3 regions of the Listeria sp. ILCC792 genome follow, and region 1 is predicted to be linked to each of the others. Evidence: riboswitches for the same ligand, from Rfam matches in the RefSeq annotation. Region 1 holds a riboswitch; each other region holds the start of a gene.
The links. Region 1 has a riboswitch for S-adenosylmethionine ahead of metE (5-methyltetrahydropteroyltriglutamate--homocysteine S-methyltransferase). Riboswitches for the same ligand answer to the same signal wherever they lie in the genome.

Region 2: another riboswitch for S-adenosylmethionine. It lies ahead of CFS60_RS09520 (homoserine O-acetyltransferase); the one in region 1 lies ahead of metE (5-methyltetrahydropteroyltriglutamate--homocysteine S-methyltransferase).
Region 3: another riboswitch for S-adenosylmethionine. It lies ahead of CFS60_RS08195 (methionine ABC transporter ATP-binding protein); the one in region 1 lies ahead of metE (5-methyltetrahydropteroyltriglutamate--homocysteine S-methyltransferase).

Annotation. Positions count from the first base shown of each region.
Region 1 covers NZ_FYBO01000014.1:2,275-4,538, reverse strand. The annotation lists gene metE (5-methyltetrahydropteroyltriglutamate--homocysteine S-methyltransferase) at 1-872, opposite strand, end outside; SAM riboswitch class I at 962-1,069, opposite strand; partial or broken gene CFS60_RS12465 (MFS transporter) at 1,125-2,264, opposite strand, start outside.
Region 2 covers NZ_FYBO01000008.1:44,241-46,504, forward strand. The annotation lists gene CFS60_RS09515 (Mur ligase family protein) at 1-226, shown strand, start outside; gene CFS60_RS09520 (homoserine O-acetyltransferase) at 223-1,332, opposite strand; SAM riboswitch class I at 1,434-1,533, opposite strand; gene CFS60_RS09525 (alpha/beta fold hydrolase) at 1,644-2,264, shown strand, end outside.
Region 3 covers NZ_FYBO01000006.1:86,965-89,228, forward strand. The annotation lists gene CFS60_RS08190 (cell wall metabolism sensor histidine kinase WalK) at 1-332, shown strand, start outside; gene CFS60_RS14055 (hypothetical protein) at 439-573, shown strand; SAM riboswitch class I at 641-746, shown strand; gene CFS60_RS08195 (methionine ABC transporter ATP-binding protein) at 826-1,848, shown strand; gene CFS60_RS08200 (methionine ABC transporter permease) at 1,845-2,264, shown strand, end outside.

The sequences.
Region 1 (2,264 bases):
ATGATTCCCGCCGCCAAATATTTATTATCTGGAAAACCAAATTTTTGAATTCTCTCAAGCGTCTCACCATGGTCGTGAACGAAATCCAGTCCAATCGCATCCACCGGCAATTTTACAACCGCCTCATACGCGTCCACACTTTCAAAATACGTTTGCAAAATCAATTTCGCATGTGGCGCCGCTGCGCGTAATTCCGCGTACACCTCTTCAAAAAGTGCTACTTCTTCTTTTGCTAAACTCGTCGCAAGAATTGGTTCGTCTAGTTGAATCCATTTCGCGCCCGCCGCATCTAGCTCTTCAATAATCGTTTTATAAAGCGGTAAGAACTTCTGAACTAAACTCGCGAAATCATTTTTATCGGCACCTTTTCCAAGTTTCAAATAAGTAATTGGCCCAATGATGACCGGCTTTCCATCAATACCTAGCTCCTTTTTCGCTTCTAAATAAGCTTTTAGCGCCCTATTCTCTAAGAGTTTCGGCTCCACATCGTCAAGCTCTGGAACGATGTAATGGTAATTCGTGTTGAACCATTTCGTCATCTCAGAAGCAACCGCCGTATCGTTCCCGCGCGCGATGTCAAAATATGTACGTAGCGACACCTCGTTCGTAAAATTCCCAAAACGTTTCGGAATCACACCAAACGCCACACTCAAATCAAGCACATGGTCGTACAGTGTAAAATCATTGACCGGAATAATCTCAATCCCTTTTTCTTTCTGTTTGTTTAAAGCAGCCAATCGAATCGCCTTTGTTTCAGAAAGAAGTGTATCTTCTGAAATTTTGTTATTCCAAAAATTTTCTAACGATTTTTTCCATTCGCGATTCTCTCCAAGACGTGGATACCCTAAATTTGAACTAAGTACTTTTACCATTTACCTCATCCTCTCTTTTTTATGACGCGAAAAAGCCTCCCTAGATAGAGAGGCTAAAATAATTCGAAAATAAACGAAAAATTAGTTCTCTCTTATCTTTCAAAGCAACATGCTTTGCAGGATTTAGCACCTTTTCAAAAAACTTGAAAGGTTGCCGGGTTTCATCGGGCCAGTCCCTCTACCACTCGTTATAAGAGTTTCATATTTAATTTACATATCAAATGTATTGAAATCATAATACCAAAAATAAATCTATGCTGTCAATCTTTTTTTTGAAAATAATAAAATTCCTCCCAAAATAAGAAGCAGAGCAATCGTAAAATAAAAGCTCCTCGGGCCGACCATAGTAATCAAAGCCCCCGCTACACTCGGCCCCAAAATACTCCCCACACTAAAACACATCCCCACCAAAATATTTCCAGCAGGAAGAAGATCAAGCGGCGTCAAATCCGTCATATATGAAAGCCCAAGTGAATAAAGCGATCCCACAAGTATCCCGAGCACAAAGAAAATCACAATAAAAAGCACACTACTCGAAACAAATGCTGTTAGGAAGAAAACGAGACCACCTAAAAACGTTAAAATTGGCAACACGCGCCCGCGCCCCATCCGATCACTAAAAATCCCAATTGGAACCTGAAACAAAATCGTCCCTACCGAGAAAGCAGAAATAATAAACGTAATCATATATGTTTCAATCCCAAACCTAAGCCCCACAATTGGGAAAGTCGCGTTTAAACCCGTCTCCAAAACACCATATAAAAAGGGTGGTATCATCGCTACTCAAGCAATTTTCATCACATCAGAAAAACGCTTCATACTATCGAAAAAAGAAATTTTGCGAATTTCCGTCCCTTCCGAAATAAATTCATTTTTCAGCGTCAAAATTAATCCCCACGCCAAGAGAACTAACACACCGGAAATATAAAATGGCAAATTAGGACTTACATCCATCAAATTCACAAGCTGCGGTCCAACCGCAAATCCAAGTGAAAAAAACAAGCCATAAATCGCCATATTCCTGCCACGTTTGCTCGGTTCCGTCGTAGCTCCAATCCAAGTTTGCGACGAAAAATGTAGCATATGATCCCCCACACCAATAACAAGACGCAGCAAAAACCAAAAATACAAATTAAACCACATCGGGAACAAAAATAGCGCCACCGCAACTAATCCCCCGCCAACCACAATAATCGGCTTAAATCCAAATTTATGTAGCGGCGCTTCAATAAATGGCGACACCAACAAAACTCCAATATAAATCCCCGTCGCATGAAATCCATTCACACTCGAACTAATCCCCATTCCTTCAAAAATAATCGCAATCAGCGGCAACAAAAGCCCTTGTGACAGCCCCGAAATCGCCACTATAACCGTCAAAATCCAAAACTT
Region 2 (2,264 bases), on a different contig from region 1:
TGACGCCGATTATATTTTTGGTTATGGCAGCTTGTTTGAAGGTTTGTTTAAACAAAACCAAAATGAGCGAATTCGGTGGTTCAGCAATTTAGTGGACTTGCGAAGCCTCTTGCGCGACATTTTGACGGAAGATAGTTTGCTCGTGTTGAAGGGTTCTGTGACGGGTAGCGATTTCCATAAATTGGGTGGCTTGCTGAAAAGGGAATACCAAAAAAGAGAAGGCTAAAATGCCTTCTCTTCTGTTTTTTGAAGCAAAAACTCGGATAGGATTGGGGCGAATTTTGGGACTTCGGATTGGACTAAAAAGGCGTCGTGTCCGTAGTCGGAATCAATTTCGTGGTAGGAAACTGGGACGCCAGCTGTTTTTAAGAGTTCGAAATCGCGTCTTAGGTCGCGAATGCGGAAAAGCTGGTCGGACGTAATGCCAATTAAAAGGTAAGGCACTTGAATGTGCGTATAAGATGGCGCTGCCCCGTCTTGACTGCGGATGACATCGAACAGGTCAATCGCCTTTGTCAAATAAAGGTAGCTGTTAGCGTCAAAGCGTTCGACAAAGCTGTCACCTTGATATTGTAAATAGGATTCGATTTGGAAATGTTCTTTGGAGAAGGTGTCTTTTGAGCTTTCGTCCACTGTGAAGCGTTCAAAGCGCTGGGAGAAAAGTTCGCTTGTGCGATACGTCATCATGCCAACCATGCGAGCGGTTGCGAGGCCGCCTTCTGGTTGTGTGAGATAGTTGCCATCGTTGAATTCAGGGTCGTTTAAAATCGCCATTCGCTGGATAAGATTAAATCCGATGGCATCAGGGCTTGCCGCAAGTGGTGAGGCGATATTGATGACGGAACTGACGGCGTCCGAGTAGCTCACAGCCCATTCCGTTGCCTGCATGCCGCCCATTGATCCACCAATGACGGCTTTTAATTTTGTGATGCCAAGCGTTTTGATGAGTTCATATTGAACGCGAACGATATCTTTTACACTAAAACGTGGGAATGATAGGCGATACTGTGCGCCTGTGTCTGGATTGACGGACGAAGGGCCTGTCGAGCCGCTACAGCCGCCAAATACGTTTGTGCAAATAATAAAATAGCGCTTTGTGTCGAGTGCTTTTCCTGGGCCAATGTAATCGTCCCACCAGCCTGGTGCGTCAGTTTCGTGATGCTTCGCCGCATGGGCGGTTCCGGTAAGTGCATGTTCAAGCAAAATCACATTTGTTTTATCATCATTTAGTGTTCCGTAGGTTTCATAACCGATTTCAATCGGCTGAAGTCTTGCTCCGTTTTCCAAAATAAAAGCTTCTTTTTGAAATAATAATTGTTGTTTTAATCCCATTTTTAGACACCCTTTCATGAAGTTGATACGTGCGGAGCGTGCAAAAAACCCCTCCTAGCAAAAAATAAGCCAGAAGGGGTAGATATGTAAGAACGACTACCGACTTATCTTTCAGAATTAACTGCTGGAATTAGCACCGTGATCATTTGTCCGGTTGCTAAGGCTTCATCGGGCCAGTCCCTCCGCCTTTCTTGATAAGAAAACATATGAAATTAAGTTTAATCATAAGCGTGTTCAGACAATTTGTCAAGCAGGCGGAAAAGTTGTTTTTCTGTTTTTTAGGCTGATAAAATGGAGTAGGGGTGCTGGAAATGAAATTTAAGATTGTTAAACGAAAAATTCACGATATTCCAGTTTTGGAAATTACGAGTAAGACGAGCGTAGACAAGCCGCTACCTTTAGCGATTTATTATCATGGCTGGCAGACAAGCAAAGAACTCGTTTTAACACAGGGGAGAAAGCTAGCGAGTCGAGGGTTCAGGGTGTGCCTTCCGGACGCGCCAAACCACGGTGAGCGCCACCAAACTGTGTCCTCGGTCATTTCCTTAACATTTTGGAACAGCATTCAAGGAAATTTAGCAGAATACGAATTTATTCGCGACCATTATTTGGCGCAAAGTCTCACGACAGAAATTTTTGTCGGCGGCGTTTCGATGGGCGGCATTACCACGTGCGCGCTCCTAACGCATCACCCTGAAATCAAGGCAGCAGCTTGCATCATGGGCGAACCAAGCCCACTCAGTTTTCGCGCCCGCACCATTAGCCGGGCTAGTGAACGCCAAATTAAACTCCCGAGTGATTATGCGGATTTACTCGCTTGGCAAGAAAACTACGATTTGGATGGAAAGCCAGAAACCTTAGCGGGACGCCCGCTTTATATTTGGCATGGCACAGAAGACTGGAAAATCCCAATTGAAACCGTAAAAAACTTC
Region 3 (2,264 bases), on a different contig from region 1:
GCGGTGACGGCAATCAGATTATGCGCCTCTTTGAAAACTTGTTTTCAAATGCCCTTAGATACGGGGAAGGCAATCAACATATCGATTTAGTTGCCCGAAAAGAAGAAGACTTTGCGGTGATTGATGTCATTAATTACGGTGAGGAAATTCCCGCGCTTGATTTGCCACATTTGTTCGACCGCTTTTATAAAGTCGATAAAAATCGTACGACGACAGGCACGGGTCTTGGCCTTGCGATTGCAAAATCAATCGTGGAACGCCACGGCGGCCTTGTGATGGCGACAAGTAAACATCATAAGACAACATTTACCGTGAAATTACCATTAATTTAAACGAGCAATTTCAAGCTCATATTGATTCAATCTTTAGCTTTTCTTTCCCATTTCTTTCCCGCGTTTTTAGCTTAAGGAAGTAAAATTTAAGCTAGGAGGGGAAAAAATGACAAAGAAAAGCTTTTTTATTATGTCGATTGCTATTTTAACGGTCATTGCTGTCTTTTATTATACTTATCAAACGAGCCCCGGATTATCCGAAAGCATTTCCTCGATACATAAATCTGAAATTTACTGTTGACAAAACAGCGTTCTAAATGTAATATGAAAAAACAGGACGCGTTTCAAGCGCGCCAATTATAATTTAATTCTTATCCAGAGTGGTGGAGGGATATGCCCGACGAAGCCCAGCAACCTAAGTAAACACTTAAGGTGCTAATTCATACAGAACAGATTGGTTCTGAAAGATGAGAAGAAAGTCGTACAACGCTAAATTCGTGCCTTTCTGCTCATGCAGGAAGGCTTTTTACATTGAGAGAAAAAGGTGAAGCGAATGATAACACTCCAAAATGTGGTAAAAGATTATGCGACAAGAAAAAATAAAGTGCGGGCGGTCGATGACGTTAGCTTGGAAATTGCAGAAGGCGAGATTTTCGGTGTCATCGGTTACTCTGGCGCGGGGAAAAGTAGTCTGATTCGACTGTTCAATGGTTTGGAACTTCCAACAGCAGGACAAGTTGACGTAAACGGCAAGGTAGTAAGCCAAATCCGCGGGAGAGAACTTCGGAAGGCTCGGCAAAAAATTGGGATGATTTTTCAGCATTTCAATTTGCTATGGTCGCGAACCGTTTTTGACAACATTGCGTTCCCACTAGAAATTGCAGGCGTACGCGGACAAAAACGAAAAAATCGTGTGAACGAACTTATCCGTTTAGTCGGACTTGAGGGTAAAGAAGATGCTTACCCGTCGGAACTGAGCGGTGGACAAAAACAGCGCGTTGGAATTGCGAGGGCACTGGCTAACGACCCAACTGTACTACTTTGTGATGAAGCGACAAGCGCACTTGATCCGCAAACGACTGATGAAGTCTTAGAGCTCCTACTAGATATTAACAAGCGTTTAAATTTGACGATTATCGTTATTACACATGAAATGCACGTTATTCGTAAAATTTGTAACCGAGTTGCCGTTATGGAGGCTGGGAAAGTGGTTGAGTTAGGCGACGTTTTAGACGTTTTCAAACATCCGAAACAGCCTGTGACGAAGCGGTTCATTGAACAAGTCACAGAATCAGATGAAACGGAAGAATTAATTCACCTACTGCTTGAAAACTATTCGGAAGGCAAGCTCGTTAAACTGCTCTTCATGAGTGAAAATGCGACAAGGCCGGTCATTTCGGAAGTCGCAAAACAACATGATGTGTCGCTAAACGTGCTTCACGGAAGCTTAACGCAAACGCAAAACGGCGCTTACGGGACGCTTTACGTGCAAATTGAAGGTAGCGACGCGGAAATTGAAAATACGATTCAGCATTTACGCGACTTGAAGATTGAAACAGAGGTGATTGAAGGATGAAGGAACTCTTCCCAGACGTTGACTGGCAACTGATGTGGGGCTACACGCAAGAAACGCTCTACATGACACTTTATTCTTTAGTTGCTGTTTTCATACTTGGTATTTTACTCGGCTTATTGCTCTTTTTAACGAATCGAAATGAAGGAATGCCTGCCAAAATTTTATATTGGATTACAGCAATACTCGTAAACGTATTCCGATCGATTCCATTCATTATCCTAATCGTGCTACTTTTACCAATGACAAAAACGCTCGTTGGAACGATTATTGGACCAAAAGCCGCACTACCCGCTTTAATTATTTCTGCTGCACCATTCTATGCCCGCATGGTAGAAATTGCTTTTAGAGAAGTAGATAAAGGTGTAATTGAGGCAGCTAAAGCGATGGGCGCAAATCTTTTCACCATCATCGGTAAA